DNA from 4 places in the Janthinobacterium sp. JF4 genome. Region 1 is predicted to be linked to each of the others. Evidence: predicted binding sites of a transcription regulator. Region 1 holds the regulator's gene; each other region holds the start of a gene.
What was found. The regulator sigma-54, encoded in region 1, starts transcription at its own class of promoters, with help from an activator protein. The targets are predictions, from matches to a motif close to TGGCANGNAANCTGCTTT.

Region 1 (4,522 bases):
GCCAACAAATTGCGCGCCTGGATCAAGGATATCGTCGCCTCCGAACGCGCGCCGCTGACCCTGTTCTTCGAATCGTTCGCCTTCAAGCTGGGCGTACCGCTCGACGCCGATTTCGTTTTCGACGTGCGGGCCTTGCCCAATCCCTATTATGACCTGGCGCTGCGCCCCCTCGACGGCCGCGACGCTCCCGTGATCGCCTTCCTCGACGCGCAGCCGAGCGCGCTGGAACTGCTGGCCGACATCCGCGCCTTCATCGAGAAATGGCTGCCGTCATTCAAGTCCGACAACCGCAGCTACCTGACGGTGGCCCTCGGCTGCACGGGCGGCCAGCACCGCTCCGTGTACATGGCGGAACGGCTGGCGCAATACTTCGGCCCCAATGAAAGAGTCGTGCTGCGCCACCGCGAGCGCAGCTAGTTAATCGAGGTGGCGCAGCGGATGCGCCGCGGCAGGCCAGACGGGCGCAAAGAAGCGCGCCACCATGGCCGCGTCGACCTCGTCCAGGCTGGCAGGGTTCCAGCGCGGCGCATTGTCCTTGTCCACCACCAGCGCGCGCACGCCTTCGAGCACTTCGCCATGCGCGAAATTGTGGCGCACCACCGTGCGCTCCATGCGCAGGCAATCGGCCACACCCAGGTGGGCGCCACGCTGCAGCAATTCCAGGGTCACCGACATCATCAGCGGCGAACGCAGGCGCATGGCCGCCAGGGCCCTGGCGGCGAACCCGCTGTCGTCCTGTGCCAGCGAAGCCATGATGGCGGCCACGGAAGGGGCGCCGAAATGGCGGTCCAGCGCCGCGCGCGCCGTGGCCAGGGCAGAAACGCCCGCCTCGGCCTGGAACGGCGCCGCCAGCGCCTTGATGGCCACCGGCAAGGCCTCGCCCGGCGTCGATTCGAACAGGGCCAGCAGCGCTCCCATCTGCGCCTCGGGCAGGTAGACATCGGCCAGGCCCGTGTACAGCGCATCGGCCGCGTTGATCGTCAAGCCCGTCAAGCCCAGGTACAGGCCCAGTTGACCGGCCAGGCGAGACAGGAAATAACTGCCGCCCACGTCGGGAAACAGGCCGATATTGACTTCCGGCATGGCCATGCGCGTGCGGCCCGTGACGATGCGCAGTCGGTTGCCAGGCCCGGCTTGCGCCACGCCCATGCCGCCGCCCATCACCACGCCATCCATCACGGCGATATACGGTTTCGGATAGAAATGAATGAGATGGTTGAGCGCATATTCTTCCGTAAAGAAATCTTCCAGCAAGGCGCTGCCGCCTTGCGGCGTGGCCAGGCCCGCATCGTAAAAGAAACGGATGTCGCCGCCGGCGCACAAAGCCTTGTCGCTGCTGGATCGGATGACGACGGCGTCCACCTGCGGATCGTCGCGCCAGGCCAGCAGGGCCGCGCTCAGGGCGCGCACCATCTCCAGCGACAGGGAATTGAAGGCTTTCGGACGGTCGAGCACGATATGCCCGGTACGGTGTCGGATGGAGGTCTGGACGAAGTCGCTCATGGCAAAATGAAAAGAAGTAAGAGTGGAGGACATTCTAGCGCCTGCGCGGGGAAGATTGCGTTCAACAGGTCCAGGCGCAAAAAAGGGCGCAATGTGCGCCCTTAGTTGATCACAACTGCTGGAAGCGGGTGGCCTTAGACGGCGACGACGGCGTCTTCCTCTGAGTTGTCTGGCAGATGCTTGATCGCCTCTTTACCGTGCCCTTGCACTTTGGTTTTGTACTTCATCACTTGCCTATCGAGCTTGTCGATCAGGGTATCGATGGCGGCATACAGGTCGTGCGCCAAGCTTTCCACATAGACAGTTTTGCCACTCAGGCGCAGGTTGACTTCGGCCTTTTGACGTTTTTCTTTCTCTTTGAGGTTATCCACGGTCAGAATCACGGCAATATCGATGACTTGATCGAAATGACGTTTCACGCGCTCCAGCTTCGTTTGTACGTATTCACGGATGGCTGGTGTCACTTCGAGATGATGTCCGCTGATGGTGAGATTCATACACACTCCTAAAGATGATCGGGTTCGTGCGGTCCATCCTATCCGGCCCGCAGAGGAACCGAAAAAAACTTACAAACACTTACGCAGGCTCACTGGCGGAATTTTCAATGCTTCCCGGTATTTGGCAACAGTACGTCGCGCAATCACCATGCCTTGTTCCCCCAGCATGTCCGCAATCTTACTGTCGGATAAAGGATTTTTAGGGTCTTCTGCTCCTGTCAGTTGCACGATCAATGCCCGTATCGCCGTCGATGACGCTTCGCCCCCCGCTTCGGTGGCGACGTGGCTACCAAAGAAATATTTCAACTCGAACATGCCGTGCGGGGTCAGCATGTACTTTTGAGTTGTTACCCGCGAGATAGTACTCTCGTGTAAACCCAGTGTATCAGCTATTTCACGGAGCACAAGGGGGCGCATGGCAACGGCCCCATGCGAGAAAAAGTTCTTTTGTCTTTCTACTATCGCCTGCGCCACGCGCAGGATCGTGTCGAAGCGCTGGCGCATATTCTTGATCAGCCACTTGGCTTCCTGCAACTGTGCGCCCATCGCGCCCTCGCCCTTGCCCTGCTTGAGCAAGTTGGCGTACATGGCGTTGACGCGCAGGCGCGGCATGACGTCGTTGTTCAGGGTGACTTGCCAGCCGTTGCGCGCGCGCTTGACGACGACGTCGGGCACCACGTAATCGGACACGTCCGAGGCGAACACGGCGCCCGGATGCGGGTTGCATTGGCGAATCACCGTCTGCGCTTCGCGCAAGTCTTCATCGTCGCAGTCGAGGGCTTTTTTCAGCTTGTTGAAGTCGCGCTGGGCAAACCAGGCCAGGTGCTTTTCCACGATGACGAGGGCCATGCGGCGCGTCACCATGGCGATGTGCGGCAAGCGCTTGATTTGCAGCGCCAGACATTCGGACGCATTGCGCGCGCCCACGCCCGGGGGATCGAAACTTTGCAAGAGAGACAAAGCCGTGCGCATCTCGTCGGCGTCGATTTCCAGCTCTTCCGGCAGGCGCGCCAGGATGTCGTCGAGCGACTCTTCCAGGTAGCCATTGTCGTCGAGCGCGTCGATGATCAGCTCGACCAGCGCGCGGTCGCGCAATTCGAGCACCGTCACGCGCATCTGCTCCATCAGGTGTTCGCGCAGGGTGCAGTGATGGGCCTCCAATTGCGGGCGCGAATCTTCGTCGTCGGGCGCCTTGCCCCGGCTCGCCTCGCTCCAGTCGCTGTCGCCGCCGTCCGCGGCGGCCGGGCCCTCGCCCGCCTCGCCGTCAAAGGTTTCCGCTTCGGCCGGCGCCGCAGGCGCCTCCTGGCTTGGCGGCTGGGGCGGCGCTTCGGCCGGCGCGGCCGTGGAACTCAAGGCGCCGTCGGACAGCAGGCGCAGCGAACGGTCGAGCGGATCGTCCAGGCGTTCGAGCAAGGGATTGTCCGTCAGCAATTGCTCTAGTTCCTGGTGCAATTCCAGGGTAGACAATTGCAACAGGCGTATCGATTGCTGCAACTGCGGCGTCAGTGCCAGGTGCTGCGAAGTGCGCAGCTGCAATGATTGTTTCATTGGCTTACATACGGAAGTGTTCGCCCAGATAGACCCGGCGTACCGACTCGTTCGCGATGATGTCGTCGGGGCGTCCCGACGCCAGCACCGAGCCCTGGTTGATGATGTAGGCACGGTCGCAAATACCCAGCGTCTCGCGCACATTATGATCGGTGATCAGCACGCCGATATTGCGCTCCTTCAAGAAGCGCACGATGCGCTGGATTTCGATCACGGCGATCGGGTCGACACCGGCGAACGGTTCGTCGAGCAGCACGAAACGGGGATCGGTGGCCAGCGCGCGGGCGATCTCCACGCGGCGGCGCTCGCCGCCGGACAGCGACAGCGCCTGGTTCTCACGCAGCTTTTCAATCTGCAAGTCGGCCAGCAATTTATCCAGCCGCTCCTCGATCTCGGCCTTCGTCAAAGGACGGCCTTCGACGGTCTGGATCTCCAGCACGGCGCGGATATTGTCTTCCACCGTCAGCTTGCGGAAGACGGATGCTTCCTGCGGCAGGTAGGACAGGCCCATCTGCGCGCGGCGGTGGATCGGCAGGCTGGAGATGTCCACGCCGCTGATATCGATGCTGCCGCCGTCGGACGGCACCAGGCCGACGATCATGTAGAACGAGGTGGTCTTGCCGGCGCCGTTCGGGCCCAGCAGCCCCACCACTTCGCCGCATTCGACTTGCAGCGAGACATCATGCACGACTTGCCGCTTGCCATAGGTTTTTTGCAGCCCGCGAACGATCAGGGTGCTGCCGCAACGTGTATTGTCCATTATTTCTTTCCTGGCGCAGGCGTGGCCGGCGCTTTCTCCGCCGCCGGCGCCTTGGTCTTCGGCTGGATCACCATGCGCACGCTGCCGCCATCGGCGGTGCTGGTGCCGCTATCGGAATTTTCCATCGCAAACACTTCCTTGCGGCTGTCATACGAGATGAAGGCGCCATTGGCCACGTCGGTCACTTTCGTGCCTTCCAGGCGCGTCAGCTTGG
Region 2 (4,522 bases), on a different contig from region 1:
GTAATTCGTTTCGCCGCGCACGCTGGGGCGCGCCGCCACGAGGGCGTTGCCGAAAGTATTCAGGTATTCCAGCAAGGGCGCGTCGTCGAGGTAGTCGCGGTCGCCGCGGATGCCGCGCATGATTTCCTCGCCGATCTTGCGCTCCATCGCCGGCGACAGGTCTTCGCGCGACGTGTCGCCCAGGTTCGGCAGGTTCGGCGCCGGCGGCACGGCCAGCGGTGTCCAGCTGCTGGGCGGCCTGGCCGCCGTGCTGGCGGCCGGCGCCGCTGGCGCGGACGTATACGTTTGCGCCAGCGCACAGGGCGCAGCGAAGCAGAGGGCAGTCAGCACCGATGCGCGCCGGGCGCCGCGCCGCCATGCCGCACCGGCGTTTTCAAGGACGATCGGAAGGGGAGTTTTTGCATTCACGGGTGCTATCATACCTTGTTAGCGGCGCCCATTCCCACGCAACAAGCATGCGCCATGCCAGTGGCATGACGGCGTGGCCCGGTGTGCCGCGCCCCGATTTCCTCACCTATTTTTACGCCATGACAACAGCAGACAAGCAAGCCCCCGCCGGGGAACTGACCCATTTCGACGCCACGGGCCAGGCCCATATGGTGGACGTGGGCTGCAAGGAAGACACGCGCCGCAGCGCCGTGGCCGCCGGCACCATCCGCATGCAGCCCGCCACCCTGGCATTGATTATCTCCGGCAACGCCAAGAAGGGCGACGTGCTGGGCATCGCCCGCATCGCCGCCATCATGGGCGCCAAGCGCACCAGCGACCTGATTCCCCTGTGCCACCCGCTGGCCCTCACGCGCGTCACCGTCGATTTTGAAGTCGATGCGGCGGCCAACAGCGTGCACTGCCGCGCCCAAGTCGACACGACGGGCAAGACGGGCGTGGAAATGGAAGCGCTCACTTCCGTGCAGATCGGCTTGCTGACAATTTATGACATGTGCAAGGCCGTCGACCGGGGCATGGTCATGACGAACGTGCGCGTGCTGGAAAAGCATGGCGGCAAGTCGGGCGATTGGCACGCCGAGCTGTAATCATGCTGCCTGGCGCGCAAGATGGACCTTGACGCGGCGCAAGTCGCACAGCAGCCAGATGGCACTGGCCAGGCACAGCACGATGATGGCCATCGACAGGGGCAGGTGAAACTGCTCCAGCCCCGCCAGCGCAAAGCCGGCGTGGATCAGACACGTTCCCACGCCGAGCGCGGCGCACACACCCGCATACACGGGCGCCTGCGGGGTTGCCAGCAGCACGTGCCGGTAACCGGCCAGCACCAGGGCAATCGCCGCCAGGTTAAACACCAGAAAACCCTGCACGCCGCCCGGCACATGAAACATTTCCCACTCTTTCCAGTAGGCAGCGTCGATTTGATGCAAGATCAGAAACAACATGGTCCAGAAGTAGCTGCGTGGCATAAGATTTACATTTGTCTTTAGTGATGCAATTGTAAAGCCTGCACCGCGCACCGGCACGTGCACCTGGCATTTTTCTGTACCAAGATGAATTTCATTGACATAAATGCTTTTTCATCAAGAAATCATGCATACTGCGAGTCGACCATATCCAGATGAGCATCGCATGACTAGCAACAAGCCCGCCGCGGAAAACAAGCTCCAGGACTTCGAATTCGAGGCCATGCATCTGCAGGTGGGAGGACGCATCCAGTTCATCACGCATCGCACCATCAAACCCATCCAGCATTTCTCGACCGTGATCGGCTACGTGAAAGATGAGTACCTGATCGTCAAGATTCCCATGGAAAACGGCGCGTCCATCGTGCTCAACGAGGGCGACAAGCTGACCATCCGCGTGTTTTCCGGCGTCACCGTGTGTTCGTTTGCGTGCAGCGTGCTGCGCATCTTTGGCCGCCCGCTCAATTATGTGCATCTGAGCTTTCCCGATGCCATCCAGGGCACCAGCCTGCGCACGGCCATGCGCGTGAAGGTGGACATTCCGGCGCAACTGAGCTACCGCGACGTGGCGGCCGTGCCCGTGTTCATCGTCAACCTCAGCGTCTCGGGTGCGCTGATCGAGGCGCCCAGCATGCTCACGCCGGACGACGAAGGCGTGGCGCTCAGCTTTACCCTGCTGGTGCAGCCGAACAAGCATCAGATGCGCGTCAATACGCGCGCGCGCATCCAGAACGTCAGCGTGGGCAAGCCGTCGAATGGCCATGCCGCCGAAGTGGCGGAAATCTATACGTATGGCGTGCAATTCATCGACCTGGAACCGACCCACTACACCCTGCTGCAAAACCTCACCTATGAAGCGCTGATCGCGGACCGGCAAAAAATCGTCTGATACCCGGCTGGCCAGCGCCGCTTACAGAGTCGGGGTCACGTCGGGAATGTTGTTTTTGGTAATCGCTTCCTTCGCCGCCGGATTCGTCACGCTGGTGCTGTTAAACCAGCTCAGGCTGCTGGTGCCCGGCTTCATGGTCATCGTCACGCTTTGTCCACCGATCCCCGTGCCCAGGTCAGCAGCGAGGGTTAGCACGATATTCCCCTTGTCCACGGTGGCGCTCGCCACTTCGCGCGTGGCACTGAACACGGGAATGGAACTTGGTACGCTCTCGGTGGGCGTGCTGCAGGCGGTGGCCGCTCCGCCATTTTCCTGCACGCACAGGGCCACGGCCGTTTTCAACGGCGCGGCGGCGGCCAGTACGTTGCTGACCTTGGCCCGCATCGTATAGTCGCCATATTGGGGAATGGCCACGGCCGCCAGGATGCCGGCGATGGCCACCACGATCATCAGTTCTATCAGGGTAAATCCGCTTTGCGCGCGCATCGTATCCTCCCATGGTGCATTGCTCACGCAGGGAATGGTGCAAGCACCATGCCAGCGGCGCGCCCGGGCAGCGGCGGCACACGTGGAAAGAAAAGCGACACTTTTGGGCAGGTTCGGACCAGTTGCGTCGGCCCAGGCCGGGCAGCGGCCTGTCTTACGGACAAAGAAAAAGGAGCCGAAGCTCCTTTTTTGTACTGCGGTGACCAGGCTGAAATTACAGCATGGCTTTCAGCAGACGCGCCATTTCCGACGGGTTTTTGGTCACGGTGATGCCGCAAGCTTCCATGATTTCCAGCTTGGCTTGAGCCGTATCGGCACCGCCAGAGATCAGCGCGCCGGCGTGGCCCATGCGCTTGCCTGGAGGAGCGGTCACGCCAGCGATGAAGCCAACGACCGGTTTTTTCATGTTGTCTTTGATCCAATAAGCCGCGTTGGCTTCGTCCGGACCACCGATTTCGCCGATCATGATGACGGCGTCGGTATCTGGATCATCATTGAACATCTTCATGATGTCGATGTGCTTCAGACCGTTGATCGGGTCGCCGCCGATGCCGACTGCCGACGATTGGCCCAGGCCCAGTGCGGTCAATTGCCCCACTGCTTCATAAGTCAGGGTACCCGAACGCGACACCACGCCGATACGGCCCTTCTTGTGGATGTGGCCTGGCATGATGCCGATCTTGATTTCGTCTGGCGTGATCAGGCCTGGGCAGTTAGGGCCCAGCAGCAAGGTTTTGCTGTTGGCTTTAGCCATGCGGTCTTTCAGAGCCATCATGTCACGCACTGGAATGCCTTCGGTGATGCAAATGGCCAGATCCATTTCAGCTTCGACAGCTTCCCAGATCGCCGCTGCCGCGCCTGCTGGCGGTACGTAGATCACGGAAACGTTGGCGCCGGTTTCTTTTTTCGCTTCGGTGACGTTAGCGAAAATAGGAATGCCTTCGAAGTCTTCGCCGGCTTTCTTCGGGTTCACGCCTGCTACGAAGGCAGCTTTGCCGTTCGCGTAGTCGCGGCAACCGCGGGTGTGGAACTGGCCGGTCTTGCCGGTGATCCCTTGGGTAACGACTTTGGTATCTTTATTGATCAGAATGGACATGTTGATTCCTTAATTAAGCTTGACCGGCAGCAGCGGCAACGACGCTCTTGGCTGCATCTTCCATGGTGTCGGCTGCGATGATAGGCAGACCGGAATCGGCCAGCATCTTCTTGCCCAGGTCTTCGTTGGTGCCCTTCATGCGCACGACCAGTGGCACGTTCAGCGAGACGGCTTTCACTGCGGCGATAACGCCTTCAGCGATCACGTCGCAACGCATGATGCCGCCGAAAATGTTCACCAGGATGGCTTTCAGGCCTGGGTTTTTCAGCATGATCTTGAACGCTTCGGTCACTTTTTCTGCCGTGGCGCCGCCGCCGACGTCCAGGAAGTTGGCTGGCTCGCCGCCGAACAGCTTGATGGTGTCCATGGTGGCCATGGCCAGGCCGGCGCCGTTCACCAGGCAACCGATGTTGCCGTCGAGCGAAATATAGGCCAGGTCGAATTTCGACGCTTCGATTTCAGCTGGATCTTCTTCGTCCAGGTCGCGCAGGGCGACGATTTCCGGATGACGGAACAGCGCGTTCGGGTCAAAGTTGAACTTGGCGTCCAGGGCGATGACCTTGCCGCTGCCGGTAACGATCAGCGGGTTGATTTCGGCCAGCGAGCAATCGGTTTCCCAGTACGCTTTGTACAGGCCTT
Region 3 (4,522 bases), on a different contig from region 1:
GCCCGATCCGCTGGCGGCCTTCCTGCCGCAGCGCAGCGTGCAGCGGCGCCGGCTCAGCACGCGCAGCCTGCGCGCCAGCGAAAAAACCGCGCTGGCGGCCAGCTTGCCGCCCGGTTACGGCGTGCAGTGGTTCGAAGGCGGGCGGGCGCGCATGGCCTGTGCGCGCCTGATGTTCGACAATGCGAAGCTGCGCCTGACCATGCCCGAAGCGCACAAGGTGCACCGCGACGTCATCGAATGGGGCGCGCGCTACAGCAGCGACCGCATCCCGGAGCAGGCGCTCGGCGTCGACCCCATGACGGCGCGGCTGATGCGCTGGATCATGCAAAGCTGGCGCCGCGTGGATTTCTTCAATACCTGGCTGGCGGGCACGCTGGCGCCGCGCCTGCAGATGGACTTGCTGCCCGGCCTGTATTGCGCCGCGCATTTCGTGCTGCTGGCCGATGCGCCACCACGCCAGATCGACGACTACGTGGCGGCCGGCCGCGCCATGCAGCGTTTCTGGCTGACGGCAACGCAGCTGGGCCTGCAATTGCAGCCGGAACTGACGCCGCTGATTTTTGCCCGCTATGTGCGCGAACGGCGTACTTTTTCGCGCACCGATGGCATGCAGGAAATGGCGCAGGAACTGGCTGTGCGGTGCCAGGCCGTGCTGGGGGAGGCGGTGTTTGAACGGGCCGTGTTTCTTGGGCGTATCGGTGCGGGACCGGCCGCCAGGGCGCGCTCGCTGCGCCGACCGCTGCAAGACTTGCTGGTGCCGCCCACGGCGGGGCAGTGAGGCGCGCGTGAGGCCATGCGGGCGTCTCAGCCTCGTCAGTGCCAGCGCCGGCGCCGTGGCACGAAGCTGGCCAGCGCCGCCAGGCCAGCCGCCAGCAGCGGCAAGGTGCCCGGCAGCGCCACTGGCGTGACGCCTGGCACGTAGGCCAGTTCGGAACTGTTCAGCATGTTCAACACCAGGGTGTAATTGCCCGCCGCCAGGGTATCCGTGACGGCGCTATACTGCCCGCCGCACGTCGTGCCGATGCCCGTGCCTGTGGGCGCGCCGCAGCCGCTGGGGTCGTAGGTGAACATGCTGCCGCTGGTGAGCGGCGTTTGCGCGTAACCGGTATTGAGATTGGCGGCATCGGCCAGTTCGGTGCCGCCCAGGATGCCGGAGCCGAGGGTGCCGTCGGGCGCCCAGTTGAAGACGATCTGGCCATTTTCATCGATGATGGTAAACGTCAGCGCCATGTTGGTGGTGGCCGCCGATCCCGTGCCGGCCAGCGCATCCAGGTACAGCTGCATGAAGGGCAGGGCCTGGAAGTCGAAGGCCAGGGTCGCGCCCGGTTGGCCGACGACGAAATTGACCGTCATCGCGGTGCTGGAACCATTGTGTCCCGAGGCGTCGGCATTGCCGCCGCTTGTGAGGAAGGTTTCTGCCGCATTCACCGTATGCGTGCTGGTCGAGCCCGGTGGAAAGGGGGGGATTTGCGAAGTGACGATCTGCGCCTCGCCGCGCGCATACGCGGCATTGCCCATGCCTTGCCGGGTAAAGTCGTTTTCTCCCTTGGTGACGGCGCCGCGTTTCGCTTGCGGCGCATCGATCTCATTGCTGCCGCCATGGATGATGCTGCTGCCGTCGAGCGTGGCGGTGGTGCGCGACAGGTCGATGTTGTTGATCAAGGTGGTGGAGCCGCTGGGATTGCTGATGACCAGGCCAAAGACGCTGGTGTACGAATAGCCGTAGGCGGCGGCACTGGCGGTGCCACTGCTGGCCAGCAATAGCCAGGCCAAGAAGACCGTTGGCAGTCGGCTGCAAGAAAATATAGTCATGAAAATCCTCATCTCCTGATCGGCCGCGTTGTAAGGAAAACCGACAGGCTTGCCACATAAAAAAGGCGAGGAGAGCCCCTCGCCTGTGAATCCCTCCTGTTGCCTGCTTCAGGCGGCAACCTTGCGGCGACGGGCATAGCTCAGGCCGGCCAGACCCAGGCCCAGCAAGGCCAGGGTGCCCGGTTCCGGCACCGCTTGTTTCACCAGGTCCACGCTTTCCACCGCATTCAGGGTCAGCGTGTAGTTGCCGGCCGTTAAAGCATTGCTGACGGAGCTGAAGTTGCTGCCGCACGCTGTGCCAACGCCGGTGCCCGTGGGCGTGCCGCAGCCGGAAGGGTCGTAGGTGAACAGGTTGCCGCGCGTGAGGAAATTGGTCGCCAGGCTGGTGTTCAGGTTGGCGCCATCGGCGTTTTCCGTGCCGCCGAAGATGCCAGACCCGATCGCGCCATCGGGTGTCCAGTTGAATACCGTCGCGCCGGTCGCATCCGTGATGGTGAAGGTGACGACCAGGTTGGCCGTTGCGGTAGACAGCTGGCCGACCGTGCTTTGCAGGAAGACTTGCATGAAGGGCGATGCCAGGAAGTCAAAGCTCAGGGTTGCCGTGGGCGAACCGACGATGAAATCGACGGAAAAGCCCGTGGTCGAGCCATTGCGCCCGGAGGCGTCGGCCGTGCCGGCGGGGCCGTCGAGGTGGGCTTCGGCCACGTTCACCACCTGGGTGGAGGTGGAGCCGGGCGGGAACGAGGGAAACTGCGTGCTGACGATCTGCGCATCGCCGCGCGAATAATTGCCCGATGGACCTTGCTGCGTGAAGTCATTCTCGCCCTTGGTGACGGCACCGACGTTGGCGCGTGGGGCATCGAGCGAGCCGGAGCCGCCATTGATGACGCTGACGCCATTCAGGGTGGCCGTGCTGCGCGAGATGGTGGTGCTGTTGGCGACCGTGATCTGGCCCGTCGGCACGGCGATCACCAGGCCGAAGATGTTGTTGTACGAATAGCCGTAGGCGCCCGCCTGTGCGCTACCGGCGGCGCACAGCATGGCCAGTGCCGTTGCGGCCGGGAGCAGTTTCAGTTTGGAGAGTTTCATTGTGTTCACCTCGTGGTTGAGTGAGTCTGGAAGTGTTGCCTGAGTCCTGTCGGCAGGTGCTCATGGCCAGTACCTAGCGACTTCCATGCCAACGCATGAGGTTCTTTTGAAATCAATGACTTGGCGTGCTTTTGTTGGCGCGGTGCAGGTGTTGCCGGACGCACTGTAAGAAAAACCGACGCCGCCCGTCAAGGCTGGCTGCCATGCGGCAACGGGCCCAACAGGGCGCGCATATGGGGCAGCAAGCGCTGCCCTGGCACATAGTCGCGCATGGCCGTGGCCAGCTGGCGCGCCGCCAGCCTGGCCCGGCCATCGTCGAGCATGCGCGTGGCGGCATGGCGCAGGGCGGTTTCCTGGAAGCGGTCGGCGCGCAGCAGCAGGCCGGCGCCGGCCCCCGCGATGCCATGCATGTTGAGGAATTGATCGAGGTTGCCGGCGATGCCGATGACGGGTACGCCTGCCGTCAGCGCCTGCTGGCTGGTCGGGCTGCCGCCGTTGCAGATCACCAGGCTGGCGCGCCGGGCCGCTGCGTCGCCCGGCAGAAAGGGCGCGACACAGGCGTTCGGCGGCACGGCGTCGATGCGGATGGTGCCGGCCGTGGCCGCCAGTACGGTGACGGGCAGGGGCGCCAGCGCGCGCAGCACGCGCGGCAGCAACTGCCCCTGGCCGGAGCTGCCCAGGGTGACATAAATAATGGGCCGTCCGCTGCTCAGTTCCGGGCGCTGCCACCAGTCCGGCAAGTCGAGCGGCGGCGCCCAGATGATGGCGCCCAGGTAGTCGTGCGTGGACGGCATGGCATGCGGCGGGAACAGTTGCGGAATATCCGCGTACAAGGTGTGGTCGGCATCCGTATAGATGCGCCGCAAGTCGCTGCCCAAGGATGGCAGGCCATGGCGGCGGCGCACGCGGTTCAGGGGCACGGCATGCGAGGCGAAGGCCAGCGGGCGGATCAGGCGGAACAGGGGGGCGGCCAGCCAGATGGGCAGCATGCCTGTCAGGGGCAGGCTGGGCACCGTGTAGTGCTGGCGCACGTAAGGGCTCCAGTAGGCATTGCTGATGGTGATGTAGGGAATGCGCTGCAAGCGGGCGCTGACCGACAGCGACAGGCGAAAGTCGCCGATCACGAGATCGGGCTGGACGGCATTGAGCAGGCGCAAGTCGTCTTCCACATACGCGTGCAGCGTGCTTTCCGTGTAGACAGGCTTGCCGCGGGCTAGCGCCTGCAGGAATTGCAGCGATGAAATACTGTCGATGCGCCAGCGCCGGAAGGGGGCTTGCTTGAAACAAAAGTCGTAGCCATCGGCGCAGGCGAAATGCACCTCGTACTCTTGCTCGTCCAGGCCCTGGGCCAGGCTCAGGGGGCGGCCAACATGGGCCAGGGTCGCTGCCTCGGCCATAAAGAGGATTTTCTTGCGCGCCATGGGGATCGCTTGCACTCGCAGGAGGAGATACCTGCCAAGTTGGAGTGACGCCACGCCGTTTAGTTCCCCCGCAGCCTGCCAGTGGCGGGCGCCAGGATTTGGCCGCATCGGCTACAGTGGGGCAAAGGAGGTCACCATGCAGCCACAATTCCATCTTGCCCCGTTGCGTGCGCACAGCACGCCCGAACCCGATATGCCGC
Region 4 (4,522 bases), on a different contig from region 1:
AAGCGCTGGCGAAAAAGCTGGGTTTGAAACTGAGCTTGCTGCCATTTCCCGCTGGCGAAAACCTGAACGATGATTTGCGCAATATGGTGTGGAAGGGGCATTACCTCGGTTATGGTCCCGCCGATGTGATGTTGCATGTGCCGGTCGACAAGAAGTTGATGGCGGATAACGACAAGGTCGAGATCTTCGCGCCGTACTACGTGGAAACCGTGCGCCTGGCGCGCAGCGCGCAAGCCGTGCCGCAATTCGAGGGCGTCGCTTCGCTGGCCGGCAAGCGCATCGGCGTGGAAAAGGTGTCGATCGCGGCCATGCTGATGCTGGGTGAAGACAATGGCAAGTACCGTGACGACGTGCGTATCTTCGACACGGCGGCCGAAGCCTTGCAGCAATTGCAGGCGGGCAAGCTCGACGCCGTGCTGGCCAACCGGTCGGAAATCGAATCAGTGCTGAAAAGCGATCCCGCTTTCCCCTTGAGCGAAGTGGCGTTCGCCCGCTTGCCGCGTACCGGCTGGGCCGTGGGCCTGGCCGTCAGCCGCCAGCAACTCGACGTGGGCAAGTTGCTGCAGGCAGCCATGAACGAGATGGCCGCCAGCGGCGAATTGAAAACCATCTTCGAGAAATATGGCGTGAAGGAAGCACGGCCATAACAGGCCATGCCGCATGATAAAAAGCCCGCGCATCGGTCGATGTGCGGGCTTTGTTATTAGAACGAGTACTGCGCGCTAACGCCCAGCAACCAATTACGTCCCGGCGCCGCTTCATAGTAGCGCTTGTTGCTGTCGCCGACGATGACGGAGCCCACGTAGGTCTTGTCGAAAAGATTGTTCAGGCGGGCAAATTCCTTGAAGCGCCAGTTGCCCACGTTTTGCTTGGCGTTGAAGCGCGCATTGAACACCGTATAGCCGGGCGCCGGTTTTTCGCTGTTGCTGTCCTCCGCGTAGATCTGGTTGCTGGCCACGCTTTCCAGCGCCGCGCCAAAACGGTCGAGCGTGTCTTTCCAGGCCAGTTCCGCAAACAGGTTGGCGCTGGGCACGCCCGGCAAGCGGCTACCTTCGCGCACGCTGCCAAAGGCCTGGTCATACACGGCGTGCAGGCTGGTGAGCGCCACTTTTGCCGTGAAACCATACGACAGGTTCGAGTCCAGCGATACTTCCATACCCTGGCGCAAGGTTTTACCCGCATTGCGATAGCTGGTGCGCCCGCCGCTGGACTTGTCGACCACCAGTTCGTCGTTGGTCTTGATCTGGAACACGGCCGCGTTGATGTGCGTGTTGTTATTGATCCTGGCCTTGATGCCCGCTTCCAGGTTGGTGCTGGTGGCCGGTTTCAGCTGGTAATTGAAGCCGCCGCCCGTGCCCGAGTAAAACAGCTCATTCAAGGTGGGCGCTTCGAAGCCGCGCGCGGCGCTGGCGTAGACGTTGACGTTCGGCGTCAGTTTATACAGCAGGCCCAGCACTGGTGTCGTATGGCTGAACTCGAGGCTGCCGCTGTCATTGCCATTGCCGAGGAAGTGGTCGTTGACCGACACTTTCATCTTGCTGTAGCGCACACCTGCGCTGAGCAGCCACGGCCCGTTTTGCCATTCCGCCTGGACATACGGATCGAGGCTGGACACGACATTCTGCTCGTCGCGGCGCAGCTTGCCTTTTACGCCAAAGCTATTGCCAATGTAATTCTCATAGCCGGTGCGGTCATCGCTGGAGCGGCCATAATCGATGCCGATGGTGGTGCTCAGCTTGCCCCCGGCCAGCTGGTTCACATGCAGCCAGTTGGTGTCGATGCCATAGAACTGGCGCTGGAAATCGACCACGCCGCCCGAATGGCTGGCCGGGGCCTGGAAGCCTTTGGTAAATGCCTGGTATTGAATCACGTCGCGGTTGCCGCCATACACCATCACACGCAGGCGGTCATCTCCGAACGACTGTTCATAGGTGGCGCCGATTTGCTGGTGGTCGATGCTCTTTCGCGTGTTGTAGCGTTCGGCCAGGGTGCGTCTCGGGTTCTGTGTATCCGTCGTGTCGATTTCGCCGGCGCGCGGGTCGCGGGCAAACGTGGCCCAGGTGGCGCCCAACGGATCTTGCGTGTTGCCTTGGTGCAGGCTGTTGGCGACGATGGTCAGCTTGCTGTCCTTCGTCGGCTTGACGGTGATCTTGCCGAAAGCCTGTTCGCGCGTGGCGGCGCTGTGGTCGCGAAAACCATCCGTGCGGAAGCGCGAGCCGTCGAGCACGTAGCCGATGCCGCCTGTCTGGCCTTGCGCCGTCAAGTCCACCTTGCTGGTGCCGAAACTGCCGCCTGTCACATTCAGTTCGACGGACGGGGGATTTTGTCCATCCTTGGAAAACAGCTGGATCACGCCGCCTGAGTGGTTGCCGTAGATGGCAGAAAACGGGCCGCGCAGCACTTCGATGCGCTCGGCCGTATCGAGGTTGAAGGTGGCGGCCTGGCCCTGGCCATCGGGCATGCTGGCGGGAATGCCATCGCTGATGAGTTTGACGCCGCGCACACCGAAGGCTGAGCGTGCGCCGAAGCCGCGCGACGAGATCTGCAAGTCTTGCGCATAGTTCTGGCGGTTTTGCACGACCAGGCCCGGCACGGCGGCCAGCGCTTCCGATGCGTTGACGCGGATTTGCCCATCCTGGATGCGAGCGCTGCCGACGACGTCGATCGAGGCCGGCACTTCCTGGCTGGGGTGGGCGATGCGGCTGCCGCTGACGACCACCGTATCCATGAGTTGCCCGTTGGCCGGATCAGCTGCCTCGGCGGCAAAGACGTGGGGGACCAGGGTGGCGCTGCCGGCGACAAACAGGCTGGCGATGGTGTTCAGGCGGAAACGATGCTGCATGCGGATTCTCCAATGTGAATAAAAGCCTGCTTGAGCGCGTGAGCGGCACAGGTCTGCATAGTCTTATCAAGCAATATGCCTGCCATGTCTCCATTGGTGGGCTGAAATTATACGCTTGTCCGTGGCACGGCGTTTGCATACAGCAATTGTCATAGGCGCCGATGCCGCGCGTTTTTCCTGTGTTTTTCCATTGAAAAGGTGATTATGCCCAACTTCTTCTCGCGCTTGCGCCAGGTGTGCTGGCTGCTGCCTGCGCTCGCCAGCAGCGCCCTCCAGGCCGCTCCGTTTGCCTATGTCCCCAATGAAAAATCGGGCACCTTGAGCGTGATCGACACGGCTACCGACCAGGTAGTGCGCCAGATCGCCGCAGGCAAGCGGCCGCGCGGCATCGCCGCCGACCCCACCGGGCGGCAATTGTTTGTCACGGACGCCGCCAGCAGCGCCTTGTTGCTGATCGATAACGCTGCCGGCACGCCCGTGCGCGCGGTGGCGCTGGGCAAGTCGCCCGAAGGTGTCAGCGCTTCCCGGGACGGTCATTATGTGGCCGTGGCCGTCGAGGAAAACAATAGCGTGGCCTTGCTCGATGGCCACACAGGTACCTTGCTCGCCGATATCAAGGTGCAGGGACGTAATCCGGAACATGCCGTGTTCAGTCCCGATGGGCGCTGGCTGCTGGTCAGCGCGGAAGAGGCCGAGCAAGTCGACGTCATCGATGTGGCGCAACGCCGCCAGGTGACTTCCATCGCCGTGGGACTGCGCCCACGCGGCATCGGCTTCAGTCCGGACTCGGGCCGCGCCTACGTGGCGTGCGAGCTGGTCAATGCCGTCTACGTGATCGACATGGCCGCGCGCAAGGCCATCGCCACCATTCCCGCTGGCAAGAATGCAAATGGCATCGTGGTCCACCCCAACGGCAAGCAGGTGTATGTCTCGAATGGCACGGACGGCACGGTGATGGTGATCGACACGGCCAGCAAGCAGGTCACGGCCACCATTGCCGTCGGCAAGCGTCCGTGGAACATGGCCATCACGCCCGACGGCGCCAAGCTGTACGTGGCCAATGGCCGCTCGAACAGCGTTTCCGTCATCGACACGGCCAGCGCACAGAAGGTGGCCGATATTGCCGTGGGCGAATTGCCATGGGGCGTGGTGATTCGGTAGTGGCGCAGAGAAGGTGTTCCAGTCTGGTACACCTGTTCCATTGTGTAGCGGCGCAGGGGGGCGGCAGCAGGGCTGGCCCGGATTGGAACAGGACGCTGCCACCTTGTTCAAAACGCCAACAGACCCGGCCCTCCTTTCATGCCCGGGGGATACGCTGAAAAGCGCGCCGGGATTGGTGCCACGCCCTTGTAACAAGGGTAAAACCGGCTAAGTTTGTAAGGGGGCGGCGAGCTGGCACGGCATTTGCGGAAGACCCCATGTACTCACCCCCATCTGTACCAGGACGTTTGATTTTAATTAAGTAATTTCATTCTAATTAACCCGATAGAGGACGACATGAATCTCGCAGACATCAGCAAACTGGGCGTAGCCAATCCCTTCAAACAACGCTATGACAATTACATTGGCGGTAAATTCGTTGCACCGGTAAAAGGTGAATATTTTCCTAACATTACGCCGATCACCGGCTTGCCATTTTGCGAAATCGCCCGCTCCACGGCGGAAGACGTCGAGCTGGCG

Region 2: AC54AF_RS04025 (pilin) is a predicted target of sigma-54. The motif match lies at 2,824-2,841, and genes of this name have one in related genera.
Region 3: AC54AF_RS17670 (EDSAP-1 family PEP-CTERM protein) is a predicted target of sigma-54. The motif match lies at 2,975-2,992, and genes of this name have one in related genera.
Region 4: AC54AF_RS25410 (beta-propeller fold lactonase family protein) is a predicted target of sigma-54. The motif match lies at 2,965-2,982, and genes of this name have one in related genera.

Annotation. Positions count from the first base shown of each region.
Region 1 is NZ_JCAQAV010000002.1:97,153-101,674, forward strand. It holds gene rapZ (RNase adapter RapZ) at 1-417, shown strand, start outside; gene AC54AF_RS02245 (enoyl-CoA hydratase/isomerase family protein) at 418-1,503, opposite strand; gene hpf (ribosome hibernation-promoting factor, HPF/YfiA family) at 1,638-2,000, opposite strand; gene AC54AF_RS02255 (RNA polymerase factor sigma-54) at 2,070-3,548, opposite strand; gene lptB (LPS export ABC transporter ATP-binding protein) at 3,553-4,308, opposite strand; gene lptA (lipopolysaccharide transport periplasmic protein LptA) at 4,308-4,522, opposite strand, start outside.
Region 2 is NZ_JCAQAV010000003.1:73,192-77,713, reverse strand. It holds gene AC54AF_RS04045 (beta-barrel assembly-enhancing protease) at 1-330, opposite strand, end outside; gene moaC (cyclic pyranopterin monophosphate synthase MoaC) at 528-1,034, shown strand; gene AC54AF_RS04035 (DUF6713 family protein) at 1,035-1,415, opposite strand; gene AC54AF_RS04030 (flagellar brake protein) at 1,579-2,301, shown strand; gene AC54AF_RS04025 (pilin) at 2,323-2,787, opposite strand; gene sucD (succinate--CoA ligase subunit alpha) at 3,002-3,883, opposite strand; gene sucC (ADP-forming succinate--CoA ligase subunit beta) at 3,897-4,522, opposite strand, start outside.
Region 3 is NZ_JCAQAV010000024.1:37,686-42,207, reverse strand. It holds gene AC54AF_RS17680 (nitroreductase family protein) at 1-778, shown strand, start outside; gene AC54AF_RS17675 (EDSAP-1 family PEP-CTERM protein) at 814-1,812, opposite strand; gene AC54AF_RS17670 (EDSAP-1 family PEP-CTERM protein) at 1,921-2,901, opposite strand; gene AC54AF_RS17665 (nucleotide disphospho-sugar-binding domain-containing protein) at 3,090-4,322, opposite strand; gene AC54AF_RS17660 (hypothetical protein) at 4,459-4,522, shown strand, end outside.
Region 4 is NZ_JCAQAV010000058.1:10,536-15,057, reverse strand. It holds gene AC54AF_RS25420 (substrate-binding periplasmic protein) at 1-647, shown strand, start outside; gene AC54AF_RS25415 (TonB-dependent receptor family protein) at 704-2,842, opposite strand; gene AC54AF_RS25410 (beta-propeller fold lactonase family protein) at 3,047-4,003, shown strand; gene adh (aldehyde dehydrogenase) at 4,340-4,522, shown strand, end outside.